Regions from separate parts of the Mesorhizobium sp. WSM4816 genome, predicted to be linked through region 2. Evidence: riboswitches for the same ligand, from Rfam matches in the RefSeq annotation. Region 2 holds a riboswitch; each other region holds the start of a gene.
What was found. Region 2 has a riboswitch for cobalamin ahead of AC0L3H_RS04710 (aromatic ring-hydroxylating oxygenase subunit alpha). Riboswitches for the same ligand answer to the same signal wherever they lie in the genome.
Positions count from the first base shown of each region.

Region 1: it holds a riboswitch for cobalamin, as region 2 does, so the genes downstream of both, AC0L3H_RS19700 (CbtB domain-containing protein) here and AC0L3H_RS04710 (aromatic ring-hydroxylating oxygenase subunit alpha) in region 2, are expected to answer to the same signal.
Region 3: it holds a riboswitch for cobalamin, as region 2 does, so the genes downstream of both, metE (5-methyltetrahydropteroyltriglutamate--homocysteine S-methyltransferase) here and AC0L3H_RS04710 (aromatic ring-hydroxylating oxygenase subunit alpha) in region 2, are expected to answer to the same signal.
Region 4: it holds a riboswitch for cobalamin, as region 2 does, so the genes downstream of both, AC0L3H_RS19520 (DUF1636 family protein) here and AC0L3H_RS04710 (aromatic ring-hydroxylating oxygenase subunit alpha) in region 2, are expected to answer to the same signal.

Region 1 is NZ_JBVVQR010000018.1:85,725-88,910, forward strand. Features, by position in the region: gene AC0L3H_RS19690 (methyltransferase family protein) at 1-380, opposite strand, end outside; gene AC0L3H_RS19695 (heparan-alpha-glucosaminide N-acetyltransferase) at 377-1,369, opposite strand; cobalamin riboswitch at 1,796-2,005, shown strand; gene AC0L3H_RS19700 (CbtB domain-containing protein) at 2,043-2,222, shown strand; gene AC0L3H_RS19705 (CbtA family protein) at 2,238-3,002, shown strand; gene cobU (bifunctional adenosylcobinamide kinase/adenosylcobinamide-phosphate guanylyltransferase) at 3,025-3,186, shown strand, end outside.
Region 2 is NZ_JBVVQR010000003.1:96,735-99,920, reverse strand. Features, by position in the region: gene AC0L3H_RS04715 (FAD-binding oxidoreductase) at 1-642, opposite strand, end outside; gene AC0L3H_RS04710 (aromatic ring-hydroxylating oxygenase subunit alpha) at 666-1,913, opposite strand; cobalamin riboswitch at 2,027-2,228, opposite strand; gene AC0L3H_RS04705 (DUF680 domain-containing protein) at 2,735-2,941, shown strand; gene AC0L3H_RS04700 (DUF680 domain-containing protein) at 3,009-3,186, shown strand, end outside.
Region 3 is NZ_JBVVQR010000015.1:131,427-134,612, forward strand. Features, by position in the region: gene AC0L3H_RS17975 (adenosine kinase) at 1-841, shown strand, start outside; cobalamin riboswitch at 1,220-1,418, shown strand; partial or broken gene metE (5-methyltetrahydropteroyltriglutamate--homocysteine S-methyltransferase) at 1,534-3,186, shown strand, end outside.
Region 4 is NZ_JBVVQR010000018.1:48,496-51,681, reverse strand. Features, by position in the region: gene AC0L3H_RS19525 (winged helix-turn-helix domain-containing protein) at 1-782, shown strand, start outside; cobalamin riboswitch at 1,057-1,258, shown strand; gene AC0L3H_RS19520 (DUF1636 family protein) at 1,298-1,732, shown strand; gene cobW (cobalamin biosynthesis protein CobW) at 1,729-2,766, shown strand; gene AC0L3H_RS19510 (cobaltochelatase subunit CobN) at 2,785-3,186, shown strand, end outside.

The DNA.
Region 1 (3,186 bases), on a different contig from region 2:
AGGAACCATACGTTCCCCGAGATAAGGGCGACGCCGATCATCAGCAGCGTGTTGGCCAGATAGATCGGATTGCGGCTGACGGCGAAGGGGCCCGATGTAACCAGATGGTCCGGCACGGCGTTCGGGTGGAGCGTCGTCTTTGCCCGGATCATGATGCGGATCGCCGTGAACCAGAGTGCGACGACGCCGAACAATGCCACCCAGCCGGCCGCGAACAGGATGTCGCCCAAAAGGCCGCTGATCCAGGGCAGCGGATAAAGCAAGCCAAGCGCGATGCTGACGGCGATGGCCGCGACATAGATCAGCGGCGGCCACGGTATAAACCCCGGTTTTTGCTGTCCCGGTTTCTGTTGGCCCGGTTTCTGCTGATGGTCGGTCATTGTGCTCCTCCCTCCATCAAAGTGCCGTCGGCCTTGGCAGTGCAGGCGCCGGCGAGCTCGTCGAGATGCGCCTTCCATTCCGCAGCCTGGTCGTTGCGGTAGAGCCGATCAAGCGTGGCCTCGCCCTCGAGCGTATCGAGCATGCAGTCACAATAGCTGCTGCAGAACTCCGTGTCGCGCGATTGCTCGCATGATGCCTGGCACTCTTTCAGGAAGGTGACCTGCCTGGTTTCGACCGCTGCCGGCATGACTTGCGAAATCAGCCAGACTGAGCCGATCAGCACCGGCTGGTGGATCAGATAGAAGGCGAGGCTGTGCCGGCCGATAAAGACCAGCGGATTGGTCCAGCGGCCGGGCGTCAGGCCCGCCAGCCGCGTCAGCATGCCGGAGGCGAAGGCAAGCTTTGCCGCTGCGATGCCGGCAAGCACAGCGCCGAACCATGGAAACAGCGGGACATAATCGTTGGAGCGCGGGTTGGTTGCCGACAGGCCGACCCACCACAGGGCCGGATGATCGAAGATCTCGGACCTGAGGTAGAGCGGCGCGGTGATGACGAAAGCTGCGACAACCAGCGTCAGCAGCGCCGGCAGCCGCAGAAACGCCAGGCCGAGCAGGCTGGCGAGCGCGATCTCGTGCAGGATGCCGAAGAAGATGAAACTGTCGGGTGTGGCAAGCCTGGTGGCGGCCGATATGGCGAGCGCCGCCCCGCCGACCATGGCGAAGCGTTTCCAGAAGCCGTTCCAGCGGATTTGCTTGCCATGGGCGAGGAACAGGCTGACGCCGACCAGGAACAGGAAGGTCGAAGCGATGCAGCGCGCGTAGAATTTCCACCAGCCAAAGGCGGTCAGGCCGGGATCGGTGTAGCCGAAGAATTCGAGATCCCAGGTGAAATGGTAGCTCGCCATGGCAAGCAAAGCGATGCCGCGGGCGGCGTCGATAGCGACGATGCGCCTGGATCGGTCCTGAACGGCCGGCGTAGGAATGGTCATGGTCTCGCAATTCTGATTCAGTGCTGCAAGACGACTATCATGGTTGCCCCGGACAAAAGAAGACAGGGCCCATTGATGCCCAGGGCTTAGGCTAAAGCGCCGTATGCCGCTCGCAGCCAGTGGTCGAGGCCGGCGCCGCCCCTCATAGCCCTGCCGGGCGTTTCTCCCCGTAAACGGGGCGAAAGAGGCTGGCCGCAACGCCGGCTCCCTTCTTGCAACGCTGATGATTGGCGAGACCGCCGATGACAGCGCCCTCTCCCCGTTCTACGGGGAGAGGATGCCGGCAGGCAGGTGAGGGGCAGCGCGGACGATCGGCTTTCAACGTGTCAAGATCGCGGCGTCGAGGAACCAAGCTGGTCTGCCGGCACGGCGCATTCGCGCTGGTAGCTGGCGGAATTTGGTTTGCCGGGCGCGGCGATTCTGCCTATAGTCGCAGCCGTCGTCGGTTCCGTTTTGGAACCAAGAGGGAATGCGGTAGGGGCAAAATTCGCCCGATGCCGTGGCTGCCCCCGCAACTGTGTGCGGTAGTCCTCTCCATATGCCACTGAAGATTTTCTTCGGGAAGAGCTTCTTCGGGAAGGTGGGGAAGGGCGCTGATCCGCGAGCCAGGAGACCTGCCGGCGACAGGAGAACTGACTTCTATGCCCTCGGGTGGAGGGCGAAAGGACAAGACATGAATACCGCTTCCGTCTCGCTCGGCGCTTCCGTCTCCTCGCAGTCGCGCTTCGTGCAGTTGGCGCTTGCTGCATTTCTAGGCGTTTTCGTCATGGGTTTTGTCGGCTTCTCGCATATCGATGCGGTCCACAATGCCGCCCACGACTATCGCCATTCGATGGGCTTTCCCTGCCACTGACGAGGGGCTGACACCATGACACTGTTTCGCAACGTCGTGTTCATCGCGGCGATCGCAGGGCTTGTGGCCGGCGTCGTTCTCGCCTGCATGCAGGCCTACGCCACGGTGCCACTCATCCTCAAGGCGGAAGTCTACGAACAGGCCGGCGGTGGTCACACGCATGACCATGGTTTGTCGCCGGCCGCAGCAGGCAGTAATGCCATGAGCAGCGCCGTGCCGGCTGAAGCAGCCACCGCGGAAGAGGAAGGCTGGGCTCCGGCGGATGGCTTCGAGCGCTTCGCCTTTAACGTCGTTGCCAACGTCGTCACCGGCATCGGCTTTGCGCTGATCCTGGTCGCCGCTTCGGAGTTCGCCGGCGGCATCGGCAATTGGCGACAGGGCCTGTTCTGGGGCCTTGCCGGCTTTGCCGTGTTCACGCTGGCCCCGAACCTTGGCTTGCCGCCCGAACTGCCGGCGATGCCGGCGGCCGATCTCGCCCAGCGCCAGATCTGGTGGACGGCAACGGTGGTGGCGACCGCGGCCGGTCTCGGCCTGCTCGCCTTTCGCAAGTCATTGCCGCTGGCGGTGATTGCCGTGGCGTTGATCGTGGCGCCGCATATTGTCGGCGCGCCGCAGCCCGACAGTTTCGAATCGCCGATCCCGGAAGGCCTGCACCACCAGTTCGTGGTGGCGGTGACGCTGACCAATCTGGTGTTCTGGCTGGTGCTCGGCGCTGTCGTCGGCTTGTTGCGCGGCCGCTTGACCGGCACCGCAACCAGCCTGCGCGACAGCCTTGCCTGATCGCGCTGCTCCAGGCAGCAAGCTGACCCTGGTCGTCGGCGGTGCACGCTCGGGCAAGAGCGCGCATGCCGAAAGCCTGGTGACGGACTGTCCGGCGCCGTGGACCTATATCGCCACGGCGCAAGCCTATGACGACGAGATGCGCGAACGCGTCGCGCTGCACCGGGCGCGGCGCGGCGAGGGT
Region 2 (3,186 bases):
CAGCAGCGGCAGCCGTATCGCGTCGATCCGGCCCATATGGCCGAACCAGCCCTCACGGCTGGACCGCTCCTCGATCATGAAGCCGAGCGTCAGGCCCGGCATGCGGCTGCCGAGCAGCTCGAGCTCCTTGCGGAAGATGATCTCCTCGGGCTTTCGCGCGCAGTTGACGAAGCCGACATCTGTCCATGGCGCGCAGTCGTTCAGCCAGCGCAGCATCGACATCATCGGCGTCACGCCTGAGCCGGCCGAAATGAACAGATACTTGGCCGCTGGATGGCTGTGCAGCGAAAAGTCGCCCGCCGGCCCATAGGCCTTCACGTGAACGCCGGGTTTCAGATTGTCGAACATCCAGCGGGTGCCGAGGCTGCCGGCCTGCGCTTTCACCGTCACCGCGATCGAGAACGGCCTCGACGGCGAGGACGACAGCGTATAGGTCCGCATCATCGGGCCCTCGGTGGTCGGCAGTTCCAGCGTCACGAACTGCCCCGGTCTGTAGCGGAACCAGGTCTGGTTGTCAGAGCGGAAGGTGAAGGTCTTCACGTCAGGCGCCTCGTCGCTGACGCCGATGACTTCCAGCACCTGGAGCCTGTCGTTCCAGGGCGCCATCTCGTCGAGATGGCGGTAAAGGCCAAGGTCCGTCATCGCATTCATCCCCTTGACCTCGTTCAGGCGACGCTGCGCAGCGCCGGCCGCCCGGCCTCGGCAAGGCGCGGCCCGATGAAGGAGGCGTACCATTCGACGAACTGGATGACGCCGCCCTCATGCAGTTCCGAATAGGGGCCGGGCTCATAGGCCTTCGACAGGATACCGAAGGCGTTTTCCTCGACAATGCGACGGTCCTGGTCGTTGGTCTCGGTCCAGACATGGGTGAGTTCGGCGAGGTCGTAATCGACGCCTTCGACCGCGTCCTTGTGGACAAGCCATTTGGTGGTGACGGCCGTTTCCGTGGCACTAATCGGCAGCACGCGGAAGGTGACGGCATGATCGCCGAGGATATGGTTCCAACTCGTCGGATAGTGATAGAGCAGCAGCGAGCCGATACGGTCGGTCGAAACGCTGTCGGAAAGGTTCTTCTTCACCGCGCGTCTTCCCGTCATCGTATAGCTGACGGCGTCGCGCAGCAGCGGCGCGCGGGTGGCGCGATACTGCCCGGCCGGATCGATGCGGAACTTGCTCGGCAAACCCGCCGCCTCGCATTTCGCCCAGTGCGCGAGCATCTCTGGATCGCTGTCGGCGCCCTGCACGCCGGTCACGGTCGGCGCTTCCGGGAATGTCTTGCAGAGTTCCGGATGGTTGCCGGCGCAATGGTAGCACTCGCGGTTGTTCTCCCAGACGAGCTTCCAGTTGCCCTTCTCGACGATGGTCGATTCGAAGGCGATTTTTGCCTCGCGCAGCCGGTGCGGCAGGAGGTAAGGCTCGATCATGGCGCGCATCGGCGCGAAGTCGGCCGGCTCGTTGGCCAGGCAGATAAAGATGTAGCCGGCAACGCTTTCGCAAGCCACCGGCTTCAGGCTGAACTGGCTCTTGTCGAAGCCGTCTGCCATCTGGCGAGCAAACAACAGCCGGCCGTCCAGCTCGTAGGTCCACTGGTGATAGGGGCAGACCAGCTTCGCCGCAGTGCCCTTGTCGGCATTGCAGACACGGCTGCCGCGATGCCGGCAGGAATTGTGGAAGGCATTGATCTTGCCTTGCTGGTCGCGGACCAGCACGACCGGATAGTCGCCGATCTGGGCGGTGATATAGCTGCCAGCTTTTGGCAACTCGCAATCGTGGCCGATGAACAGCCAGTCGCGATACCAGATCAGCTCCATGTCGAGCTTGAAGAAATCTGGATCGGTGTAGAAGGGCTGCTCGAGCGAATAGCCTTGCCTGCGGCCGTGCAAGAGCCTCAGCATGTCGTTGCGCGCGTCCATGTCCTGTCCTCGTGTAAGGACTGAACTGGTGGTGATGGAGGGAGGACCGTTTGCACGCCGGCGACAGGGCCGGACGTGCATCGTCCACCTCTTGACCGCCCACCGCGATCAGTCGAGTCTGAAAATCTCGGGCTGGTTTCCGGGCTCTGGAGTGTCCTTGCGGACTCGTCGCGACACCTTCCCAGGCTTGTGGCCCAGTGGTCTCCCGTTGCGACTTGAACTCCACCACCGTTGCGGGGCAGCGCCGGGTTCTGACCGGCTTCCCAATTCTCCGCTTCGTCGTCACCAAGCGGCACCTGAGATGGCGTGATCTAATCATGCCGGCCGGCTGACTGCCGGCATGAAAGCGACATCGTATCCATGCGGCGCGACACCGCCGGCGAAACCTGCAGGTTTATATCTACAGGGCTGAAACCCACTTTGTCGGCGGCCATTGTCGGCTGCCGTGACATCGAATCCGACCCGCGGCGGAGACCAGGAAGGTTAACAGTTTACAAAAGTGACTATTAGCCGCTTCTAAAATCGAACCGAACGGTTCGTTTCTGTTGACAATGCGTACAGCATGCTGTGAACGCAAATCCGCCAATCCGTCAATTCATGAATGGCTAATTTTGAATAAGATATTGAAAACGAAACATAAAACCATGGTAGTAGATGCCTCTGGTACAATTTCAAGGTGTAGATTCTTGGTCCACACGGAACAACTTCGTGATTGGAATCCGCCGAATGGCCTTCCCACATCGGGGCTGTCCGAACGACGCGCGCATCCTCCCAAGACACGCCGCTAGACGGACTGAAGACTAAGATACTGGAGTACTAAAATGAAAAAGATCGCTCTTGCTGCCGTCGCCGCTCTGGCCATCACCGGCAGCGCCTTTGCCGGCAGCGACCATTATGGGTCCAAAGCCGCCAACCAGCCGGCCGTCGCGGTCGACAGCTCGTATACGGCCTCTGTCCAGACGCCGGCTCACGCTGAAAAGCAGCCCGTTGGCCAGGGCGCCGACCGCAACCTTTTCGGCAACAATTAACAGCTGGTCCCAAACAGCAAAGTGGCGGTCCGCCGCTCGGGATCTGAGGAACTCAGGAGTATTTGAAATGAAGAAGCTCATTCTTGCCACCGCCGCCATTGTGGCCATCTCCGGCAGCGCTTTTGCCGGCAGCGACAACTTTGGATCGAACGGCGCCAACCAGCCGGCCGCTGCGGTCGACAGCAACTCGTACACGGCTTCGATTCGGAATTCGGCTTCGGCGCAGAATCCGGTTCCGGCTGACG
Region 3 (3,186 bases), on a different contig from region 2:
TCCGGCGATCGAGGCGTCCGGCGGCAGTGCCGGCAACACGGCGGCCGGCGTCGCCAGCTTCGGCGGCCGCGCCGCCTTCTTCGGCAAGGTCTCGAACGACACGCTCGGCGAAATCTACGCCCATGACATGCACGCGCAGGGCGTCGCCTTCGACACCAGGCCACTCAATGGCGAACCGCCGACGGCGCGCTCGATGATCTTCGTCACGCCGGACGGCGAGCGCTCGATGAACACCTATCTCGGCGCTTGCGTCGAGCTCGGTCCTGAGGATGTCGAAGCGGACAAGGCGTCTGGCGCCGCCGTCACCTATTTCGAGGGCTATCTGTGGGACCCGCCGCGCGCCAAGGAAGCGTTCCGGCAGACGGCGAAGCTCGCCCATGCAGCCGGGCGCGAAGTGTCGATGACATTGTCGGATTCGTTCTGCGTCGACCGCTACCGCGACGAGTTTCTGGAGCTGATGCGCTCGGGCACCGTCGACATCGTCTTTGCCAACAGCCACGAGATCAAGTCGCTCTACCAGACCGCCTCCTTCGACGAGGCGCTGGCCCAGATCCGCAGGGATTGCAAGATCGCCGCCGTCACCCGCTCGGAAAAGGGCTCGGTTATCGTGCGCGGCGACGAGACCGTCACCATCGATGCGACGAAAATCCGCGAGTTGGTCGATACGATCGGCGCCGGCGACCTCTATGCCGCCGGTTTCCTCTACGGCTACACGCAAGGGCGCAGCCTGCAGCATTGCGGCGATCTCGGATCGCTGGCGGCCGGGCTGGTGATCCAGCAGATCGGCCCCAGGCCGCGGCAGAATTTGCGCCGCGAGGCTGAACAGGCGGGGCTGTTGTAGGGCGGCATTTCCGCCACGTGCTGCCCACCTTCCCGTTTGCGGGCTGTCCAGACAAGCGCGGGTAAAGCGTCGCGTACCCGTCCGTAAAGGATGGCGGTTTTCTCCAAATTTCTGATTTCTTGAGGCTCAGGGACGGGCCAGTACTGCCGCCCGATCATCAATGGCCAACACGCGCCATTTTTGACGAAGGTCGTTTTGAGCCGGGATCGTACAATTGACAGATGCCCGAGCGAGCAGGCACAGCCTGCGCAAACCGGAGAGTGGCGCAAATGGCTCAGCTCTACCCGCGACCTGCGACTTGGGAACACGGCAGGTGAACGGTTCACGTAAACACATAAACATGTCTTTATACGGCATTGATAACAAAGGGAGCTACTGCGATTGTCGGCGCGTCGTGGTTCTCCGCACGGCGTTGCCGTAGCGGAGCTAAGAGGGAAGCCGGTGCAATCCGGCGCTGCCCCCGCAACTGTAAGCGGCGAGCCAACCCACCAATGTCACTGGGGCGAACTGACCCGGGAAGACGGGGCAGAGGCTGTGACCCGCGAGCCAGGAGACCTGCCACGGTGAACAACGTCCACGGGCGGGGTGTCTGGTGGCCGCGGCAGCTCGGTGTTCATGCCGGCCTGCTAGCGCCTTCCTTGTCCCCGCTCCAAGCATCGGGGTATGGAATGAATGTCTCCCAGCAAGTTCCCATAGCAACGCTTGGCATGCCGCGTATCGGTCGCCGGCGAGAACTGAAATTCGCGCTTGAAAGCTACTGGTCCGGAAAATCTTCTGCTGCCAACCTTCTCGCGACGGCGAAGGCACTCCGCGCCGCCAGCTGGAGCGAGCAGCACGATCGCGGCGTGTCGAAGATCCCGTCGAACGACTTCTCACTGTATGACCATGTGCTCGACACCGCAGCAATGCTCGGCGTCGTGCCAGCTCGTTACGGCTGGACGGGCGGCGAGGTCCCGCTCGACATTTACTTCGCGATGGCGCGCGGGACGCAAGGCGATACTGCGGGTTGTGGACACGCCGGTCACGGGCATGCAGTTCAGGGGCAGCGCGTAACCGCAATGGAAATGACCAAATGGTTCGACACGAACTACCACTACATCGTGCCGGAGCTGGGCGACGATCAGACATTCGCCCTCTCGTCGACGAAACCAGTCGATCACTTTCTGGAGGCAAAAGAGCTCGGCATCCATACACGCCCGGTCATCCTTGGACCGGTCACCTTCCTCAAGCTGGCAAAGTCTCCTGACCAGGGCTTCAATCCCATAGCGCTCCTACCGCGGCTGCTGCCCGTCTACGAGCAACTCCTGCGGAGGCTGGAGCTCTCGGGGGCCGACTGGGTGCAGATTGATGAGCCGGCGCTTGTGCTCGACCTTAGCCCGAACGAACGATCTGCCTTCGAATTCACGTACGGCCAGCTGTCGAAAGCCGCGCCCAAGTTGAAAATTATGCTGGCGACCTATTTCGGGCCGCTGGGAAACAATCTCGAGACCGCGCTTTCGCTGGGCCTGGCGGGCCTGCATCTCGACCTCGTGCGCGCTCCCGAGCAGTTGGAGACGGTTGGTCGGCTTGCACCGAAGGATCTGGTGCTCTCACTTGGCTTGATCGACGGCCGCAATGTCTGGCGCGCGAACCTGGCTGCCATTCTCGACCGCATCAAGCCGATCGTTGCCGGCTGGCCGCTGGATCGCGTCGAGATTGCGCCTTCCTGCTCGATGCTTCATGTGCCGATGGACCTGCGGATGGAGACCGCGCTCGATGTGGATGTCGGTTCGTGGCTGGCATTCGCCGCCTAGAAGAGTGAAGAGCTGCTTGTGCTGGCCCAAGCCTTATCCGAAGGCAGGGAGGCCGTAGCAGGCGCACTGAAAGCTTCTGCCGAGGCGGCCGCGGCGCGCGCAATGTCTGGAAAGGTCCATGATCCGCTCGTCCATCGGCGGGTTATCAGCATTGACGGCGCCATGAAGCAACGAAAGAGCGCATTTGCCAAGCGCTCGAGAATCCAGGCTGACACGCTCGGCCTGCCGCCGTTCCCGACGACGACGATCGGGTCCTTCCCGCAGACGCCCGAGGTGCGCAGGGCGCGCTCCGCTCATGCGAAGGGCCGGCTGAGCTATGTCGATTACCAGGCCTTCCTGAAGAAAGAGACCGAGGCGGCGGTCCGCTGGCAGGAAGAGATCGGGCTGGACGTGCTGGTACATGGCGAGTTCGAACGAAACGACATGGTCCAGCATTTCGGCGAGCAGCTGTCCGGCCTCGCCTTCACCCAGCATGGCGGGGTGCAAAGTTACGGCTCCCGGCTCGTGCGCCCTCCCATCATCTTCGGCGACGTATCGCGGCCTAATCCGATG
Region 4 (3,186 bases), on a different contig from region 2:
GCGGCCCGATCGCCGCTTCCGCCCTGGAAGGCCAGAAAGGCTCCGGCGGCTGGTGGGGCTGGAGCGACGCCAAGCACGCTTTCGAATGGCTGTTCTGGGCCGGCCGCATCACCACGGCGTCACGTCGTGGCTTCGAGCGGCTTTATGATCTGCCGCAGCGCGTGCTGCCGCCGGAAATACTTGCCCTGCCGGTGCCCTCCCCTGAGGATGCGCACCGCGAATTGCTGCGCATCTCCGCCCGCGCCCACGGCGTCGCGACAGCAGGCGACCTGCGCGACTATTTTCGCCTCTCTCCCGCTGACATCAAAGGCCGCATCGAGGAACTGGTCGACGCCGGCGACCTCTTGCCGGTGACCGTCGAAGGCTGGAGCAAACCCGCCTATCTTCACAAGGACGCTCGTTTTCCGCGCAAGATCGAGGCGCGCGCCTTGCTCGCTCCGTTCGATCCGGTTGTCTTCGAACGGACGCGTACGGAAAGACTGTTCGACTTCCGCTATCGCATCGAGATCTACACCCCTGCCGAAAAGCGCCAATACGGCTATTATGTGCTGCCGTTCCTGCTCGGCGAAAGGATCGTGGCGCGCATCGACCTTAAGGCCGACCGCCCGGCCGGCGTGCTGCGGGCCCATGCCGCCTATGCCGAACCCGGCGCGCCGCCGCAAACCGCCGCCGAACTTTTTGAGGAATTGAAGCTGATGCAGGGTTGGCTCGGCCTCGAACGCATCGAGGTGACGCCTGCGGGGGATCTGGGCCACGCGCTGGCGGAAGTCGCGGTTTCGTAAGGGATTGCCGATGTCGGCGCCGCCCCTCATTGCCCTGCCGGGCATTTCTCCCCGTATAGTGACGGGGAGAAAGGACGACTTGGTTTGGGATTTCGCCAATCTACAGCGTTGTAAGGCTGGGCGCCCAGGTGCGGCCGGCTTTCCTTCTCCCCGTCACTATACGGGGAGAAGGTGCCGGCAGGCGGATGAAGGGCAGCGCCGACTCGAAAATTGCCCCGCAGCGTTTCCCTCGCCGCGTCGTAGACGTGCGTTGACACAACTGCCTCCACAAGCCTAAATCCGGTTCAGACGGTCTCCTCTCGGCAAAGGGAGGAGCCAAGAGGGAATGCGGTGCGAAATCTCGATTTCAAATCCGCGGCTGTCCCCGCAACTGTAAGCGACGAGCCAAGGCCGATAACCACTGGGAAAATCCCGGGAAGGCGGCACCAAGGCGATGACCCGCGAGCCAGGAGACCTGCCGTCTAGCGACATAAAAATCCGATCGCCTGGCGGGTTTTCCGGGCAAGGAGCCTGATTTGGAACGCGACAGCAGTTTTTCGGCTGAGACAGCGGGCGTATTGTCCGGCGATGATGATGCTCTGGCCGACGTCACCGTGATCGTCTGCGCCTCCTGCCGTGACGAGACCGGCTCCGACGGCCATCCTCGCGCCGGCGAATTGTTGGCCGAAGACACGCGCCGCGCCGCCTCTGGCGAAAATATCCGTATCCGCAGCGTCGAATGCCTCGGCAACTGCAAGCGCCGCCTCAGCGCCGCTATCCTGCGCGACGGCTGCTGGAGCTATGTCTTCGGCGACCTGACCGCGACCAGCGGCGCCGATCTCATCACCGGCGCAAAACTGTTCGCCACCTCGACCGACGGCCTCATCCCATGGCGCGGCCGCCCCGATTGCCTGAAGCGCGGCCTCGTTGCCCGCATCCCTCCCCTCGACCTTTTGAAGGACCAGATATGACCACTTCCGTCTCCCGAGTGCCCTGCACCGTCGTCACCGGCTTCCTCGGCGCCGGCAAGACGACGCTGATCCGCCATCTGCTCGAAAACGCCGGCGGCAAGCGGCTGGCCATCATCGTCAACGAGTTCGGCGACATCGGCATTGACGGCGAGATTCTTAAGGGATGCGGCATCGACACCTGCCCTGAGGAAAACATCGTCGAACTGGCCAATGGCTGCATCTGCTGCACCGTCGCCGACGATTTCGTCCCGGCGCTCGACCAGATCCTGTCGCTGACGCCCAGGGTCGACCAGATCCTGATCGAAACCTCCGGGCTGGCGCTGCCCAAGCCGCTGGTCCAGGCCTTCCAGTGGCCGACGGTGAAGAGCCGGGTGACGGTTGACGGCGTCATTGCCGTGGTCGACGGACCGGCGCTGGCCGAAGGCCGCGTTGCCAACGACATGGACGCCCTGCAGGCGCAGCGCGCGCAGGACGAGACGCTCGACCACGACGATCCGGTCGAGGAGGTGTTCGAGGACCAGCTCGCCTGCGCCGACCTGATCATATTGTCGAAGAGCGACCTGATGGACGCCACCGGCTCGGCCCGCGCCAATGCCGTCATCCGCAAGCACGCCGCCCGCGCGGTGAAGATCGTGCCGGCCTCGCAGGGCAAGGTCGATCCCTCCGTGCTGCTCGGCCTCGGCCTTGCCGTCGAGGACGACATCGAGAACCGCAAGACCCACCACGATGACGAGCTCGATCACGAGCATGACGATTTCGACTCGTTCGTCATCGACATTCCGTCGATCGCCAATCCCGAAGAGCTGGCTTTGCGTGTCGCCACGGCGGCGGAAGAAGAAAACGTGCTGCGCGTAAAAGGCTTCGTCGAGGTCGGCGGCAAGCCGATGCGGCTGTTGCTGCAGGCAGTCGGGCCGCGCGTCAACCACTATTACGACCGCGCCTGGACCGCCGCCGACGATCGCCGCTCCCGCCTCGTCGTCATCGGCCTGAAAGGGCTGAACCGCCCGGCGATCGAGCGTATCCTCGCCGGCTGACCTCAGGCACGAGCCGCGATGCACATCCTCACCACCACATCCGCCTCGCTCGACGATCTTGCCGAGCCTGTCGATCTCAGGCAGACGCCTGCGGATGTCGTGGCGCTGTCCTTCACCGACAGCGATCTGGCCGGGCTGGCGGCGGCGTGGCAGGCGGACGCGGATCGCCTGCCGTCGATGCGGTTGGCCACCTTGCGCGATCTGCGCCATCCGATGTCTGTGGATCTGTGGATCGACAGCGTCGCCCGGCACGCCAGGGTTGTTCTGGTTCGCATCCTCGGCGGTTACGACTGGTGGCGCTACGGCTGCGATCAGCTCGCCTCGACCGCCCGCGCGCACGGCATAAAACTGGCGCTGCTGCCCGGCGAATGCCGCGACGAGGATTTGCGTCTGATCGAAGGCTCGACGCTGCCGCGCCAG